Regions from separate parts of the Bacillus sp. DJP31 genome, predicted to be linked through region 1. Evidence: riboswitches for the same ligand, from Rfam matches in the RefSeq annotation. Region 1 holds a riboswitch; the other holds the start of a gene.

Region 1 (8,516 bases):
TCAACCATCTTTGCAAAGGCTACCACGATCAGTAAGGTGAGAAACGCTGCAAAAACACTAATGATTGGAAGTGTAAAGGCACCTAAGAAAGGAATTTGTATGGAGAAGAACAAGACTAAAACGGCTCCGACAGATGCTCCAGAAGAGACACCTAATGTAAAAGGATCAGCTAATGGATTTTTTAATAGTCCTTGAAATGCTGCACCTGAAAGAGAAAGTGATGCACCAATTAAGAACGCTAATAGGACTCGAGGTAATCGAATGGTCATGACAATATTGGTTAGAGTAGGGTCTACGGATACTGGAAGTGGTGACCCGAATAGATGGTGTTGAAAAATAGAGATAATAGCAGAAAAGGGAATCGATAGTGTACCTATCGATATCCCCATAAATAAGACCGTTAAACAGATTAAACTACTCAATACATATAAGAATAGTTCATTATTTCGCAAAGATTTCAGGGTAAACTGCTTTTGCAAGTTCCTCTACTCCTTCAATTAAACGAGGCCCTGAACGTGTGACTTTATCTGAATGGACATCATACACACGTTCATTTTTTATCGCTGTTACCTCGCTCCATGCTGCTCGAGCTAACACTTGTTGCTTTGGATTTTCTACATAATATCCATAAGTAGTTACGACAACATCTGGATTTAAGATAACCGCATCCTCTTCGGTAAACATAACCCATCCTTCTTGATCACCTGCAGCATTAGTTGCTCCTATTGTTTCTAATATTTCATGAATAAATGTACCTCTACCCGTTGTATAAATTTCAGGTGCTGGAGATACTTCCACCCATACGGTTGATTTTTCTGTTACAGCTGATGCCTTTTCTTTTATTTCTTCAAGTTTAATTTGCATATTTCCGACTATTTCTTTAGCTTTATTTAATGTACCTGTAATTGTACCAATTAATTTTATAGAATCATAAACTCCTTCAAATGATGTTGCATCCGGCACAACCACAACAGTAATTCCTGAACTACGAAGCTGATCTAAACCACCCTGCGCAGTTCCCGCACTTGATTCATGTGCTAATACTAAATCCGGCTTTAGAGATATGATTTTCTCTACATTAAATTCCATTCCACCAATTTTCTCTTTTGTCGTCACTTCTTCTGGGTAATTATCAAAATCAGATACTCCTACTAATTTGTCACCTGAATCTAACGCGTATACAATCTCCGTATTGCTCGGAATGAGTGATACGATTCTCTCAGGTTGATTTTCTATAGTTATCTCAATGTCTAGTGCGTCCGTAATGGTAACAGGGAAACCCGCTACTGTTACTTCCTCCCCTTGCGTTTCGGTCTTTGCAGGTTCTTTCGCCTCATCAGATCCACAAGCGGCCAATGTAAAAATGGTCATGATAGCTATCATAGATGAACATAAATAATGCTTCACTTTTTGCATGTTTTTTACCCCTATTCCTATTTTTTATGTAAAAGCATTGTGCTAGTTACCAAATAAAAAAACTCGCCCTATTATTGGGCGAGTTTAGAAGACGATCAAAAAAGAAATAGAACTTAGTACAATGCAAAAGCAAAGCTAGTTGACCGTTCCTTCTTCTCAGATCCCCGAAGATTCTTGAAACATAAATTAAAGGCAGGTCTACTGACTTGTGATCCTCCTACTCTGAAACCTTCCCATATAAAGAACAACAAGTCTGTCATCCAGTTATACAGTGGATATTTTCATTTCGTCAACACTTACAGTTGCGGGGACAGTTCTGGACTTTTACACCAGATTCCCTTTTAAGCCCATGATAGAAATCACTGAGCACCTTTAATTCTTGAAATATTAAATTTTCAATAGTAAATCCTTCTTCATCTTACACGGAGGACATTTTTAATTCAAGAACTTTTTTCATAACTCTTCAAATTGCATCAAAAATTGTTTCGTATGAAACAAGAAACTTCGGCAAAAATAGTGGGATTTTCGCTATTTTCGAGGTAAAACGAAGGAAAATGTCGTTCCTTCGTTTATTTTGCTATGAACAGAGATTTGCCCAAGGTGTGCATCAATAATATTTTTGACAATCGCCAAACCTAATCCAGTACCAGCCTTACCTCTTGTTCTTGCTTTATCTGCTTTATAGAATCGTTCGAAGACAAACGGTAGGTCTTCATTCGGTATTCCTGATCCAAAATCTTGTATGTCAACTTTGAGGCCATTTTCCAACATATGAACCTTTACCGCTACCAAACTTGAATTTTCTGTATGTCGAATCGCATTATCAATTAGATTGGTAAACACTTGCTCCATGCGGTCAGGATCAAAGGTGAAAAACTCATGGCAGTTTGTACAAGAATGTGTCAAAGTAATCGATTTTTCTTTTGCTAATCCTTGAAATTTACGAACAACTCGTTCAACGAATTCCTGAAGATTGACTGGCTCCTCACGAAGCTGAATGTGACCAGCCTCCATTCGAGCAATGTCTAGTAGTTCATTCACTAATCGTCCCATTCGTAACGATTCTTCGTAAATGACGCCTGTAATTTCTCTTTTTTCTTGTTCGGATCCTGCAATGTCATCTATGAGTGCTTCACTATAGCCTTGCAACATTGAAATGGGAGTTCTTAGCTCATGAGAGACATTGGCAATAAAGTCCTTCCGAAGCTTGTCCAGACGTCGTTCCTCTGTCATATCTCGAATGACTGCAACCGCTCCACGGATTAGGCTGCCGTTATATAGCGGACTCATCACAATGACCCATGTACGTCCTTGAAAACGCATTTCAATCATTTGTTCACTTTCAAACGAGACAACACGCCCAAAGAGCTCTCTCATTTCTACTGGAATTTCCTTGTCAAGACTTTGTTCCATTCCTTGCTCATAATACCAAGCCTGTAAAAATCGTTCGGCAGGAGGATTCGATACTTGCATGACTCCGTGGCGGTTTATAGTGATTACACCGTCTGCCATACTACTCAAAATGCTAGATAACTGTTCCTTTTCCTGTCTTAATTCATCAATATTAAGCTTTAGTTTCTTCCCCATTTTATTAAAAGCAGTACCAAGCTCACCAATTTCATCATGTGTTAAGACAGGAAGCTTTGTCTCGAATTTCCCCTCTGCCATTTGAAGGGCTGCTTCTCGCATTTTAATTAGTGGCGACGTTATACGTGAAGAAAGAAAAAAGGCAAAAAAAGTTGTCAGCATAAAGGCAATACCCGCGGCAAGGAAGATAAGATTGGTTGTTTGTTCAGTTGTTTTTTTGACAGCATCCAATGATTGGTACAAAAATACTGCATTTTGATCCCCAGCCGTTGAGGTAAAAGGAACACCTACAATAATGACTTCATTAAAGGAATCCTGGTTTTTCATGATAGATGAATATTCTATTTTCTTCATGATTGTTTCTTTATCTTTTAGTACTTTAGATAAATCCTCATCTTTTTGGATAAACGATAAAGGAATGTCAATCATGTCATTCTTTGAAGGTGAATACCAGTAATGTTGATTATCTTGAGCTATAAGTACCTTTGTCAAAGGATCTACAATCTCCCAAGAAATAGACCTAGCGAGCTGCAGGTCATCATGTTCTTCCATAATCTGAGCGATTTTATTTGCGACTTGTTTCAAGTCCCATTCAGCTTCATTTTCATGGTACTGTTCAAAAAACTCTAATAGCATAATGGTTAGGATTAAAAGCACGAAAGACACTAGAAATAGAATGGTCATCCATAGCTTTCCAACCACACTTCTCCAGAGCTTCATTATTCGACGACCTCAAATTTGTACCCTACTCCCCAAACGGTAATAATCATTTTGGCAGAAGTCTCTGATACTTTATTAAGCTTCTCACGTAAACGCTTTACATGAGTATCCACAGTACGAAGGTCACCAAAAAATTCATAATGCCATACTTCTTTAAGTAGTTGTTCTCTATCAAATACTTTATCAGGTGACTTTGCTAGGAAAAAAAGCAGTTCATACTCCTTAGGTGTCAAACCAACTTCAAGACCGTCTGCTGTCACACGGTGTGCATCATTGTCAATGGTTAAGTGCGGAAAAACTAGTACATCCTTCGTGTTCGTTTCTGTATGTAGATAAAGTGTTTTAGTGGATCTTCTAAGTAGTGCTTTCACACGCAATATAACTTCTCTTGGACTAAAGGGCTTTACAATATAATCATCCGTGCCGACCTCAAAGCCTTGAACACGGTTCACTTCTTCACCTTTTGCTGTAAGCATAATGATCGGAGTTGCTTTAAATTCTCGAAGCTCCTTACAAACTTCAATTCCATCTTTTCCAGGCATCATTACGTCTAAAAGAATGAGATCATAGTCCTTTGCCATAGCCTTGTCTAAAGCTTCTATTCCATCTTCAGCTTCTTCAGTTTGATAGCCTTCTCTCTCTAAATACATTCTTAATAATCTTCTAATACGTTCTTCATCATCTACTACTAGAATTGTAATTGCCTGATCCATTTAATGACACCTCATTATAGATTAGTTTTATTTTCAAAAAAGCCTTCACACATATGGTGAAGGCCTTTTTTTTACGCGTACGAGTGTAAGCCTGCAATCACTAGATTTACAACAACTAAGTTAAACATGATGATAGCAAATCCTAAAACGGCTAACCATGCAGATCTCTCTCCATGCCAACCTTGTGATAGGCGCAAGTGTAAAAATACGGCATAGAATAAGAATGTGATAAGTGCCCACACCTCTTTTGGATCCCAGCCCCAAAACCTAGTCCACGCAACCTGTGCCCAAATCATGGCAAAAATAAGTGCTCCAAGTGTGAATATCGGAAATCCAATTGCAACCGATCGATAGGTAATTTCATCAACAAGTTGTGGTTTTACATTTTTAAGAAGGGGTTGAATGGCCGCAGCAATTCGTTTTCTAAGTAGTAATCTTATTCCCCAGTAGAGGACTAGACCTGATAATATAGACCAAAGTAAAGTATTAAGCTTCTTCGGTGCATTTTCACCCTTCATCCATTTGGGTGCATCAAAGATAGGACTCATTTTATCCGTTGTGATTTCCTCTCCACCAGGTGGTCCAACGATTGGCGGGAGATTGTAAACAAGTTCAACTTGCTCCTCTAAATTCGGATCAACCCATTTAAACGTAGCTTCATAGTTTGAAGCTGAGAAACCGACTGTTACAGCAATAAAACCAACCACACTTAATAGACTATATAAAACAAATTCCAACCAAAATGTCCGCTTACTTTTAACAGTTTGATCAATAACACGAATAAGATAAATAAGTCCAGAGGCAAAACTTACAGCTAAGACAGCTTCACCTAATGCCGCAGTAGTTACGTGAATATGAAGCCAATAACTCTGCAGAGCAGGTATTAAAGGTGCCACGTCGCGAGGAAACATACTGGCATAAGCAATGACTAGCAAAGCAACAGGTAAAGTAAACAAGCCAAGTACACTACTTTTATACATAAAATAAATGACAATAAAAGCTAAAACGAGCATCATTCCAAAAAATGTAGTGAATTCGAACAAATTACTTACTGGAGCATGTCCAGAAGCAATCCATCTCGTAATAAAATAACCAAGTTGTGCTATAAATCCAACGATGGTAATGATAATTCCAATTTTACTCCATTTGTTAATGTTTGATTCACTTTGCTTATCTCGAATCGCTCCTCCAAAAAAGAAGGTCGCTATTAAATAAAGTACAAATGCAATAAAAAGTAAGTTACTACTAATTTCAACCATTTATATCCTCCTTTTTCACACAATTTCGGGCTCATCCGTTCGATCATCTGGTACAGAAATTCCTGTCCCGACAACAAGTACTTCTAGTTCTTTCTTAATTCCATACCAATTTTTATTCGTATGAGCCGCAACCCAATATCCATCCTCTTTTTTCTGAACCCAGATTCGACGATGATTCCAATACATTCCTTGAGTGACACCAATCATAAAGATGGCACCACCTAATGCTAGGATCCAAAGCGTATAATCTTTACGAACAGTCAAACCAGATACATTTTTTGTTTCAATACCCGCAAATTGCATCTTAAATTGATTCTCACCTAGAGGCTCAAAATTTTCTTTTATCGCCACAAAACTGACTTCACCATCTGGTGTATTTGGTGTAAACATTTTAAAGACAAATGCTGGATTATTAGGTACTTTGGACTTTGTTGCAGGATCTCCATCGTCATCAAAATAAAAGTCCGGAAAATAACTCATCAATTCAACTCGATAACCATTTCCAAAATCATAATCCGAAGCGGGATTTAATAAGTCGACTTTAAAATTCCCGAATTCATTTTCAGAAGTTTTTTCAATTAGATTAAATGACATGGTGTTGAATTCATTTAACTTATAGTCTACTTGATATAAAGCATATCCTTCATGCTTTATAGGTTCGTTTACACGAATGGGATGTTTTTTAATTTCTTCTAATTCAGGATCTGCTCCGTGAATAATTTCACCTTTACGCTCAAATAAAATAGCATTCGTTTGATAATTTTTCGCGACAGTTCCTACCTTATCAAGTGCTGCATTAAAGACATCTGCATCCTTTTCTTTATCATAAACCTCAAGTAAAAACGATTCATTTGTCAAATAGTATTGCCCTTCAGTTCCTGGGATTACTTTTGTTTCTCCTTCACGAATCCATAATACTTCATCCGTGTACATTTGTGGCACAAAACGAAGCATGGCTCCAATTAAAAAGATAATTAATCCAACATGATTAACGTAAGGGCCCCATCTTGAAAAGCGGTTCTTTTCAGCAAGCAAGCTTCCATTTTCTGTACGAACTCGGTATCTTCGCTTTTTTAAGTTCATTTGAAGTCTAGTAAAGGCTTCCTCTTTGTCTGAATGAAGAATAGTTACCCCATATAAACGCTGACGCTTCATAAAACCTTCATGACGAATAACACCTTGTTTTTTTAATGTTCGATACAAAGGAACGACTCGATCTAGAGAAGCAATAACTAAGGAGATTCCTATCGCTGCAATTAACAGCATATACCACCATGAACCATATAAATCATGGAAACCAAGTTCGAAGTACAGCTTTCCGCTCCAGCCATATTGCTCCTCGTAAAATTCACTTGGTGAGACAGTCTGTGGGATATACATATGCTGCGGATAGATGGTTCCAATTGCTGAAGCTGATAAGGTAAGGGCAATTAACCATACCCCTACTTTTACAGATGAAAAGAAGTTCCAGATTTTATCGACCATTGTTTTTTTATAAACCTGTGATCGTCTAGCACTCCCATCATAACGCATATCTGCTAATATTTTAGGTGCTTGTTCTTCTTGTTGAGGCTTTCCACATGATTCACATAAGATAGTACCTTGTGGATTTACGTGGCCGCATTCACATTTTACGATTTCCATTTCCCCTCACCTACTTGTACCTAAGGCTTGATCATATTCATATAATCATTGACCATTTTTTCTGTCATTGAGCCTGTTATAATTTTTAACACTTTTCCATCTTTATCAATTAAAAACGTAGCCGGTAATCGTCCTACATCATAGGCATTTAACACCTGCGAATCTTTGTCTACTGGAATAGGGAAAGTTAACCCATGTCGATCTGTGAATTTTTCTATAACTATCGGAGCTTCGTCCAGATTTATAGCCAGGATTTCAACACCTTGTTCTTTAAAATGCTTATATTGGTTTTGCATAAAAGGCATTTCCCTTTCACACGGCTTACACCATGTACCCCAAAAATTAAGAAAAACACCTTTTCCACGAAAACTCTCTAGTTCATATTCCAAGTCATCTAAATCCTTAAGTATAAAGTTTGGTGCTGTGCTGCCTACTCGTACTCTTTCTTTAGGAGAAAGGAAGTTTGCGTAAAGCGTGTAGCATACCGCACTGGCTAAAATAAGTAAGATGATCGTTCTCATCCATAGTCGTTTATTTTTCATGTCACTCTCTCCTTAGAAATAGGAAGAAAAGAACAGTAATAACCTATCATTCCTATACATTTAACTCCTTCATTATAGCACTCTAGTCTGAAGCTACTAAACGAAGAATATGAAACTTATGTGACATCTATTTATTTCTTATTGGTTAGCAATGATTGAGATCTGAGTTGCTTTACCTCATACGGGGTTAATTCCCTTGATTCACCTGCATTGAGTCCATGAAGTGTTAAAAATCCATATTGTTCTCTTTTTAACTTAATTACCGGACAATCAATAGCTTCAAACATTCTTCTTACCTGTCTGTTTCTACCCTCATGTATCGTAATCTGAATAATCGACGTATTCTTATTCTTATCTGAGGTGATCACCTTCGTTCTAGCAGGTGCTGTTACTCCATCCTCTAAGCGAATTCCTTTATCCAATAATTTTAATTGATCTCTCCTAGGAATCCCTTTCAATTTTGCAATATACACTTTATTCATTTCATGCTTAGGGTGCATAAGTAAATTGGCAAACTCTCCGTCATTGGTCATGATTAAAACGCCAGATGTATCATAGTCTAATCGACCCACAGGGAAAATTCTTTCTTTTCGGAGTGGAAAAAAGTCTGTGACCACTTTTCTACCTTTATCATC
Region 2 (8,516 bases), on a different contig from region 1:
TACTTGATGGTTTTGGCACGGTGCTTCAACCAGAAAATATTTTATTCATCGTTTTTGGAGGATTTTTAGGAACAATCGTTGGTATGCTTCCAGGATTGGGACCAGCAACAGCGATTGCTGTTTTGATTCCTGTTACATTTGGAATGGATCCTACTAGTGCACTAATTTTAATGGGAACCATCTATTATGGTGCAATGTATGGTGGGTCATTAAGTTCCATATTAATCAACACACCTGGTGATGGATCCGCCATTGCAGCCACATTTGATGGTTATCAAATGGCAAAACAGGGACGAGCCGGCCCAGCGATTGCTATTGCTGCAATTGGTTCACTTATCGGTGGTACGTTTGCCATTATCGGCTTTATGTTACTCGCAAAACCACTTTCTGATCTAGCTATACAATTTGGACCTGCTGAATACTTTTTATTAATGTTGTTCACCCTTTCAGCTGTCGTATCTTTATCAATAGGTAATATGACTAAGGGATTTATTTCTATGGCGTTAGGATTGTTACTAAGTACAATTGGGATTGATTTGCAAACTGGAGTTTATCGATTTTCATTTGATATCGTCCACTTAACTGACGGAATAGACTTTTTAGTTATTATTATTGGAATTTATGCTGTAGGTGAAATACTCTACAACTATTTAACCATTGATAATCCCCTGGGTGAGAAAAATAAACTTGGACGAATCTGGATTACAAAAGAAGATTGGAATCGTACTACAAAGTGGCCAATGCTTCGTAGCTCGCCTTTAGGTTTTTGGTGGGTATTTTACCCGGTGCTGGTGGGGCGATTGCTTCGTTACTTGCTTATAGTACAGAAAAGCAATTATCAAAGCATCCTGAAGAATTCGGGAAAGGTGCCATTGAAGGTGTTGCGGCGCCTGAAACAGCTAACAATGCGGCATCAGTTGGTGCATTCGTTCCACTTCTAACAATGGGGATTCCTGGTTCTGGAACAACAGCCGTCATGCTTGGAGCCCTTGTTATGTTAGGTGTAAAACCAGGACCTCTTTTGTTCGAGAGTGACCCAAATATGGTATGGAGTTTGATTGATAGTATGTTTTTAGGGAAAATATTCCTAGTTCTTATTAATATTTTAATGGTTGGCGTTTTCGTGAAAATTTTGGATGTTCCACCGAAGGTTCTTTATCCAATCATTTTAGTCCTGGCGTTCATTGGAGCCTATACAATGAAATACAGTATGCTAGACTTCTACATTTTAATTATTTTTGGAGTTATTGGATTGTTTATGAAACTCTATGACTTCCCAATTGCCCCTCTCATTCTTGCATTAATTGTAGGAACTGATATGGAGCAAAATTTCAGAAAAAGCATAGTAGCTTCGGACGGCGGTATTGGAATTTTCTTTGAATCGCCGATTTCCATTATTTTATTGATTCTAACTGCGCTGTCACTTTTCTATCCTCTTATCGTCAATAAAAGAAAACAAAGAGCGTGAAGAAACCAATAGAAAGAGAGCGACTGCCCAACTGGACGGTCGCTCTCTTTCTAAATTTATCTTCAAGTACCATCTTTTTTTCTTCTTCATAAGACTATCTATGAACACTGGTATTCTTTCTTAATGAACGAGTATCTAGTATCTTACCTTTACTCGCTGCAACACTTTTTCCACAAACCTCTTACAATTTTCCTTATCCTTTTGCTGAGGCATTAGCTCTATCTTTAGGGTTACGGCCAAATTTGAGTGGACATGAAGCATATCTCTAAACAGGTCGACTGCACCACAATAGTAGGGATAGCATTTATCTCCTGTGCCAAAAACTCCCGTGACGGAACGAGTAAGCTCTCCCTTTTCAAATTTCTTATAAAGAGGCAGCATGTCCTTTGGTATTTCTCCGCTTCCCCATGTGTACGATCCGATGAGAATCATATCATATTTCTGCAAATCTACCATTGTAAGCTGATTGATAGGGAGCATGTCTGCCACCAGGTTCTCTTCTAGTAAGGAATCATAGATCATTTGTGCTAGTGTGTAAGTGTTTCCTGATACAGATGCATAAATAACAACAACTCTATAGCTCATCGAATCCATTTGCTTGGGAAACCTTTGTATAATTCCTTGACTTTTGCTCAAAGAAATCTGACTTTGTTCCATTTATCATCTCGTCACTAAAAACTTGAATCCACGGCATCGGGTTGTCACGATCCTCATAGTAATTCGCTAGTCCAAGCTGACGAAACCTTTTATTAGCCAAATACTCGAGATAACCTTCAAACTCAGTTAAATTAATATCGGTCATATCCTTTAAAATATGCTTCGACCATACCTTCTCTAACTGGACGGATTGGTCAATTGTTCTGTAAATATATTGGATGTTAGCTCGACTATTTAACTTTGGATTTTCCGTTAAAAGAATACGGATAAATTGAGAGATGAAATAGGCATGCTGCATTTCATCCCGCTGAATATAGCTAATCATCGTACTGGTTTTAAGCATTTTCTGCTTTCGGGCAAGGCTATAGAAAAAGGCAAACCCAGAATAAAAGTAAATTCCTTCTAAATTAATTGAATTAACAGCTAGTTCAAATAAATGCTGAGGGGATGGTTGCTCCCTGAACCTTTCATAGGCATCTAAAATTAATTCATTACGTTTTTGTACGATTGGATCATCTTTCGCCTCGTTAAATCGCTCATTTTGTTCACTTAATGGGACAAGTGAGCTCAGAACATAGGAATAGGATTCATTGTGTACAGCTTCCTGCTGTGAAATGACAGCAAATATCGCTTTGAAGCTTGGGTCGGTCACATAATCCATCACCTGACTCATCATTGGTGTTTGCAAGCTATCAAGTGAGGCAAGCTGTGTATTTATCCGTAAGAATACATCCTTTTCCACTACAGATAATTGATCCCATTCCTTTACATCATCTTGCATATTAATTTCTTGTGCTTTCCAAAAGTTTGATAACAGAATTTGGTAAAAGTCGTACATCTGGGGGTAAGCAATATCGTTCCAATTCAGAATACCTGAAGCTTGTCCATTTATAATCCCCGTTGATTTATTTGGAAACTCTGGGTTCAGTAGTTTTATTTTTGATAAAATGCTTGAATTCATATTAACCTTCTCCTTAGCTATGACAAGATTCACATTCTTCTATTTCTGATTGGGATGTACTTCTGACGTAATACGTCGTTTTCAGTTTTTCCTTCCAAGCAAGCATGTGTAAATGTAATAGATCTTTTGCCTTTATATCATGGCGGACGTACAGGTTAAAGCTAATCCCTTGATCAACATGTCGCTGTCTCGCTGCATTTTGTCTAATACTCCACGTTTGATCTAGTTCATGTCGGGCTCGTCGATAATAGTTATATGTGACATGATTTAGATCTGGTGCAGTTACTTTAAATTTAAAGTTCTTCTTTTCTTCAGCATATTCAACAGCATACAATGGGTCGATTCCATCAGTGGATCCTCCAATCTTTGCCGTTGAAGAATTAGGTGCAATGGCCATAAGCCAGCCATTTCTTATTCCATATTGGCTAACATCTTGTTTGAGATGATTCCACCTTTCTGATTCATATCCTTTCCGATTAAAATATTCACCCGTTTCCCACTCTGAACCCTTAAATTGGCTGTAGGCTCCTTTTTCGTTAGCTAGATTCATAGAGGAAAGAATCGTGTAGTAGGCAATATCCTCTGAGAGCTTATCTGCATACTCAACCGCCACGTTAGACTCCCAATGGATCCCTTCTAAAGCTAATAGGTGATGCCAACCAAAAGTACCTAATCCTACTGCTCGAAATTTTTTATTAGTTACCTCGGCTTGCCCAACTGCTATCGTGTTTAAATCTATCACATTATCTAGCATTCTTACTTGTACCTGAATCAATCGTTCTAGAACTCTAGATCGAACAGCTCTCGGTAGATTAATAGAAGACAAATTACAAACAACAAAGTCTCCTGGCTTCCTCACCATTACAAGATTTCCCTCTTCATCCTGATACTCTTTCACAATGACAGTTGGGGACATATTTTGAGCGATTTCCGTACACAAATTACTACAGTAAATAGATGTTCTACCTTTAGTAAGTAAATGCTTATTCGGATTTTGCCTGTTTACTTCGTCTCTGTAAAACATATACGGAGTACCTGTTTCTAGCTGAGCTACCATGATTCTAGACATGATATCCATGGCTCTATAGGTTTTTCTAGGCAGAAATGGATGATTCACCGCTTCTTGATACTTGATTGAAAAATGCTTTTTATCGTTTTCATCATAGAAATCCTCAAGACCCAGTGGTCTCCCTTGTTCATCCTTCCAACCCATGACCTGTTTCACCTCATGTGGACAGAAGGTATGCCATACGCCCATACTGCGTCCACTTTCATCCTGCACCTCAAGCGTTTCCATGAACAAATCAGGTATTGAAACACCCGTGAATATATCATGAGCTTTTCTTCTTTCATCTCCATTATTCGTTTTTAGCTCAAGGAAACCATTCATGATATCTTTATGAAAAATATCCAAGTAAACAGCAATGGCTCCCTGTCTTTGACCAAGCTGATCCACACTTACAGCTGTATTATTGATGAGGCGTATCCAAGGGACAACTCCAGATGAATTAGCCTTAAACCTTTTAATATCAGACCCTAAAGCTCTTACTTTCCCAAAATAAATACCGATACCCCCGCCGTCCTTACTAAGTCTTGCCGTATCAAAGTTATTTAAATAAATACCTTCAAGGGAATCGTCAACCGTGTCAATGAAACAAGATGATAATTGGCCGTAGCTTTTACCTGCATTAGCCAAGGTTGGGGTAGCCACGGTCATATACAAATTACTTAACGCCCAATAAGCCTCTTTAACAAGGTTTATTCTCAGTTCTTCTGGCTCATTCATCATCAAAACCATTGCAATAATCATAAATCTTTCCTGTGGCAGCTCGTAAATATTTCTCTCATAATCCTTTGCTATGTAACGATCAGCGAGCAAGAACAAGCCGATATAGTTAAATAAATAGTCTTTTTCTGGATCTATTTCATCAGCTAAACCGGCAATCTCCTGTTCAGAATAAGAGTTTAGTAGCGCGTCTGAATAAATTCCAATCTCGGTTAGCACTTTGAGTAGCTGTAAGAAATCACCATACCTTTGCTCAGGCTTATAGCCTCTATTTTTACTAGCCTTCAAATATAACTCGTTAAGGTAAAGATGAGCAGCTAAATACGTCCAATCAGGCTGACCCATCGAAATATGATGTAACGCAAAAGTCATTGCCTGTTTATTCAATTCTTCCTCAGAAAGAGTGAGTTTTGATAAATGCTCTCGCAAGCTAGAAGTATCAATACTGTACTTTTCCTCCGCTTTCCAAATAACAGTCTTCACTGAACTTAATATTAAATCCTTAACTTTAGTATCCATACCCATCTCCTCCTATCTTCTTATAAAACAAAAAAACCACTCAGCAGAGTGGTAATAAACGATAACAAAAAATAGAAGGACCGAATCTTCTCCTAAAATGCCACCGTTTAATTTCTCCAACCCCGAAAAAATTAAAACTTATAAAGTTAAGACAGGTCTCCTGACTCGTGCATCGTCCTACTTTGAGTCCTTCCCGTTAAAAAAACACAGTGGGTTACTCATTTCGTCCACACTTACAGTTGCGGGGGCAGTTCTGGCTTTTAACCAGATTCCCAATTAAGCCTATGGCATCTTAACTTAAGGCGAATACAATATGTAGTTATAAATCATTATTAAAACAACGATATATAGTACTGTGTCTAATAATAAAGAATGCCGACATCATTTTCAATATAAAATTTTGTTTTGTCGAGTTTTTTTCTAGAGGTGTAGATAGTAATTATCCATATCCAGTCATTATAAATAGTGCGACAACAGAAATTGTTGGAATTGCTCAATGTCATAAAGATAAGATTACAAAAAATAACATTTAACAAATCAATGATGAAAACTTGTTAGTATGGAAATTTATCATGGCACAATTTTATGGAAACCATGAAAAAAGACAAAAGGATGCCCGGGAGTGCGTTTCCATTTTTTTACACACCCCTAGGTATTCTATTCTTTTGAGATTACACGGTATTATAAACGATTAAATTTTCCTTGTTAATTATCAGATACAAGGTCTTTGGTTAAAACAATTTTTATTCGCTCTTAATCTAGTCTTACTTCGATTAAACTTTCTTTCTTTGCGTATCGGACTTCTGTTTCGACTTACTTCTTCCATTAGCTTTTTATACAACGCCTTACGTTTCCTAGGGCTTTTTTCTAAAATGATTTGTACCAACGTATTTTTCAATTTACCAATAAGTATGTTCGTGTTGACTGTGTACTCATACTTTAAATTTTTGTGTTTCTGTTCTTCGGCTATCAATTCATCTGCCTCTTGTTTAACTAGGGAGGCCATGTTAGATAGAAAGATAGACGCATAAAAGTCTTGTTCAATTGAAACAGGTGTATCCCCAGTAAATTTTTGAATTTGCAGCTTATTCTTTAATTCATCATACTTGGTCTCAATCCCCCAACGTTTGAAATATAGGGATTTGAAAGCTTTAACATCCATTGCTTCGTCCATTAGGTTGGTGATTAAAATTTCCTCAATGCCTGAATCTAACTCGAATTTCAATACACGTAAACATATGCTTTTTCCTTTTCTATCAAACCTAATGGTTTGATCAGATAATGACGGTTCAATCATCTTCTTATATGAGTTGGTAGGAATTCTGATAACAAATTTTATGTTAGATTTATCGAGATAAAAAAAGAAATCAATTGAAGGATAGCCACGATCAAAGAGGAGAAGATCATTCTTTGAGCCACTTTCCTTCAACATTTCAATCAGTTGCACAGCTACACCACGCTCACCAGTCGAAAATTTTGTAATTATTGCTTTGACAATCATGTTATTTTCGATATCATATATACAGGATGCCATAGCTCGTGCAAGCTCGACCGACGTGCCTTTAGCGCAGTTATAAGAATCCCTTAATCTTTTAGAGTTGTTTATTTCAAAGATTGAAGCATCAATAGCACATAAGCGATACCCCATAAATGTTTTGTAATCATTTCGGTTATAGAACCAGTCAACGATCGTACGATTTAATTCTATAAATGCCTCTGGTTTAATCTTCTCCCTGGCTGCAGAAAAACCTTGTTTACTTATAGCCATTTCACCTTTATGAAACAATTCGAAGAATTGGTCTAGTTCAAACTGAAGACTTCTTCGAACAAAATTAAGCATAAATAGGATTGTGCTCTTAAAATTAACCTTGTTATTTCCTTCTCGAGTGAAATAAGTTGGTTTCACTCTTGAGTCGCACATGAAAATGAAATCATCCAGTTGCTTTTGTATCACCTCTACCGCTTCTAAAAACTTACTTTTTCCCATAAAAAATCACCACATCTCGATTGATATACCTAAAAATTGGTATTCAAGTCGATTATTGTGGTGATTTTGAAATGTCAAGATAAAATTTAACGATATTCTGAACATTTACGCACAAATTAGTAAATTTCATCTATAAAGTACATAAACCCATTTTATGGAATACTAAGTTTATGACATTGTGGAATTGCTGACAACAAGATTAGCCCCATAAACATATATGTGTTAACTATATGTTTTGATTCATGAGAAATTTCATCAAAAGACATTGTATTTCTTCTACTACTAAGAACGCTAACCAAGCAGATTAGAAAGACTGCACCAATAATGACCAAAGGGATAAAGATATTAATGGGTGCGACTAATTGTTCAATTGGGGTAAAGCCTACGACAATTAATAATATTGGGATCGCTTCTACAACAGCGACCTTAATAAAAAAACGAGTCTGTTCTTTTTGAAACGACTCAATGTTAATTTCCTTGCCTTCTTCCACTTTCGAATGAATATGTGACATCAATTTATTGAAAGAGACCAGTATCCCAACATCAGCAATAACGGTTGCGCTGACAAATAACCAAGCAGGATTTATCATTTAGTACCTCCTGAATAAAAGTCTTAAATTAGTGGATAATCTTCCAGGTTCACAAATCGAAATCCTCTTTGTTTAAGTACTGGTATGGCAAGCTTTATTCCCTCTGCTGTTTCACTATCTGGTTTATTCATATGCAGTAACACATTGGACCCAGGTTTTGCATTAAGTATGGCATCTCTCACTTGTTCCTTTGAAAAAAGTTGCCCCAGCATCCCCCAGAACATTGTAGTTAACTACTTGCTCGCCTATCTCATTGACAAATCTTACCCCAACTTCGTCATAGAAGGCAGTTCCCGAGCGAAAAAATTTTGGTGCCTTACCCGTTAATTTCTCTATACTACGATAGTTAGTAAGCACTTCATCTACAATTTCACTTACTTTCTCAGTTCCTTTAATTCCCCATGCAGAATTTCCGTTTATAGATAAAGGCCGATGTTCTGTGCCATGATTTTCGATTTCAAATAATGGAATACGATTTAATGAACAGGCCGTCCAGCGTTAATGCAATCACCTTTTCATTAGTTTCTAATTTTGTCTTCACCCGTGTC

The links. A riboswitch is a leader RNA that binds a small molecule or an ion and turns the genes downstream of it on or off. The one in region 1 is predicted to bind cobalamin.
Region 2: linked by a shared signal. The riboswitch ahead of ACOI1C_RS18890 (ribonucleoside-diphosphate reductase subunit alpha) and the one ahead of ACOI1C_RS04785 (ABC transporter substrate-binding protein) in region 1 are both predicted to bind cobalamin.

What each region holds. Positions count from the first base shown of each region.
Region 1 covers NZ_JBMERO010000003.1:143,715-152,230, reverse strand. The annotation lists gene ACOI1C_RS04790 (FecCD family ABC transporter permease) at 1-479, opposite strand, end outside; gene ACOI1C_RS04785 (ABC transporter substrate-binding protein) at 442-1,416, opposite strand; cobalamin riboswitch at 1,591-1,805, opposite strand; gene ACOI1C_RS04780 (ATP-binding protein) at 1,945-3,723, opposite strand; gene ACOI1C_RS04775 (response regulator transcription factor) at 3,723-4,436, opposite strand; gene ccsB (c-type cytochrome biogenesis protein CcsB) at 4,508-5,695, opposite strand; gene resB (cytochrome c biogenesis protein ResB) at 5,711-7,339, opposite strand; gene resA (thiol-disulfide oxidoreductase ResA) at 7,360-7,881, opposite strand; gene ACOI1C_RS04755 (pseudouridine synthase) at 8,013-8,516, opposite strand, start outside.
Region 2 covers NZ_JBMERO010000029.1:276-8,791, reverse strand. The annotation lists partial or broken gene ACOI1C_RS18905 (tripartite tricarboxylate transporter permease) at 84-1,468, shown strand; gene ACOI1C_RS18900 (flavodoxin domain-containing protein) at 1,604-2,053, opposite strand; gene ACOI1C_RS18895 (ribonucleotide-diphosphate reductase subunit beta) at 2,043-3,086, opposite strand; gene ACOI1C_RS18890 (ribonucleoside-diphosphate reductase subunit alpha) at 3,100-5,391, opposite strand; cobalamin riboswitch at 5,525-5,701, opposite strand; gene ACOI1C_RS18885 (IS4 family transposase) at 6,104-7,378, opposite strand; gene ACOI1C_RS18880 (hypothetical protein) at 7,531-7,968, opposite strand; gene ACOI1C_RS18875 (hypothetical protein) at 7,992-8,180, opposite strand; gene ACOI1C_RS18870 (hypothetical protein) at 8,131-8,388, opposite strand; partial or broken gene ACOI1C_RS18865 (hypothetical protein) at 8,426-8,516, opposite strand, start outside.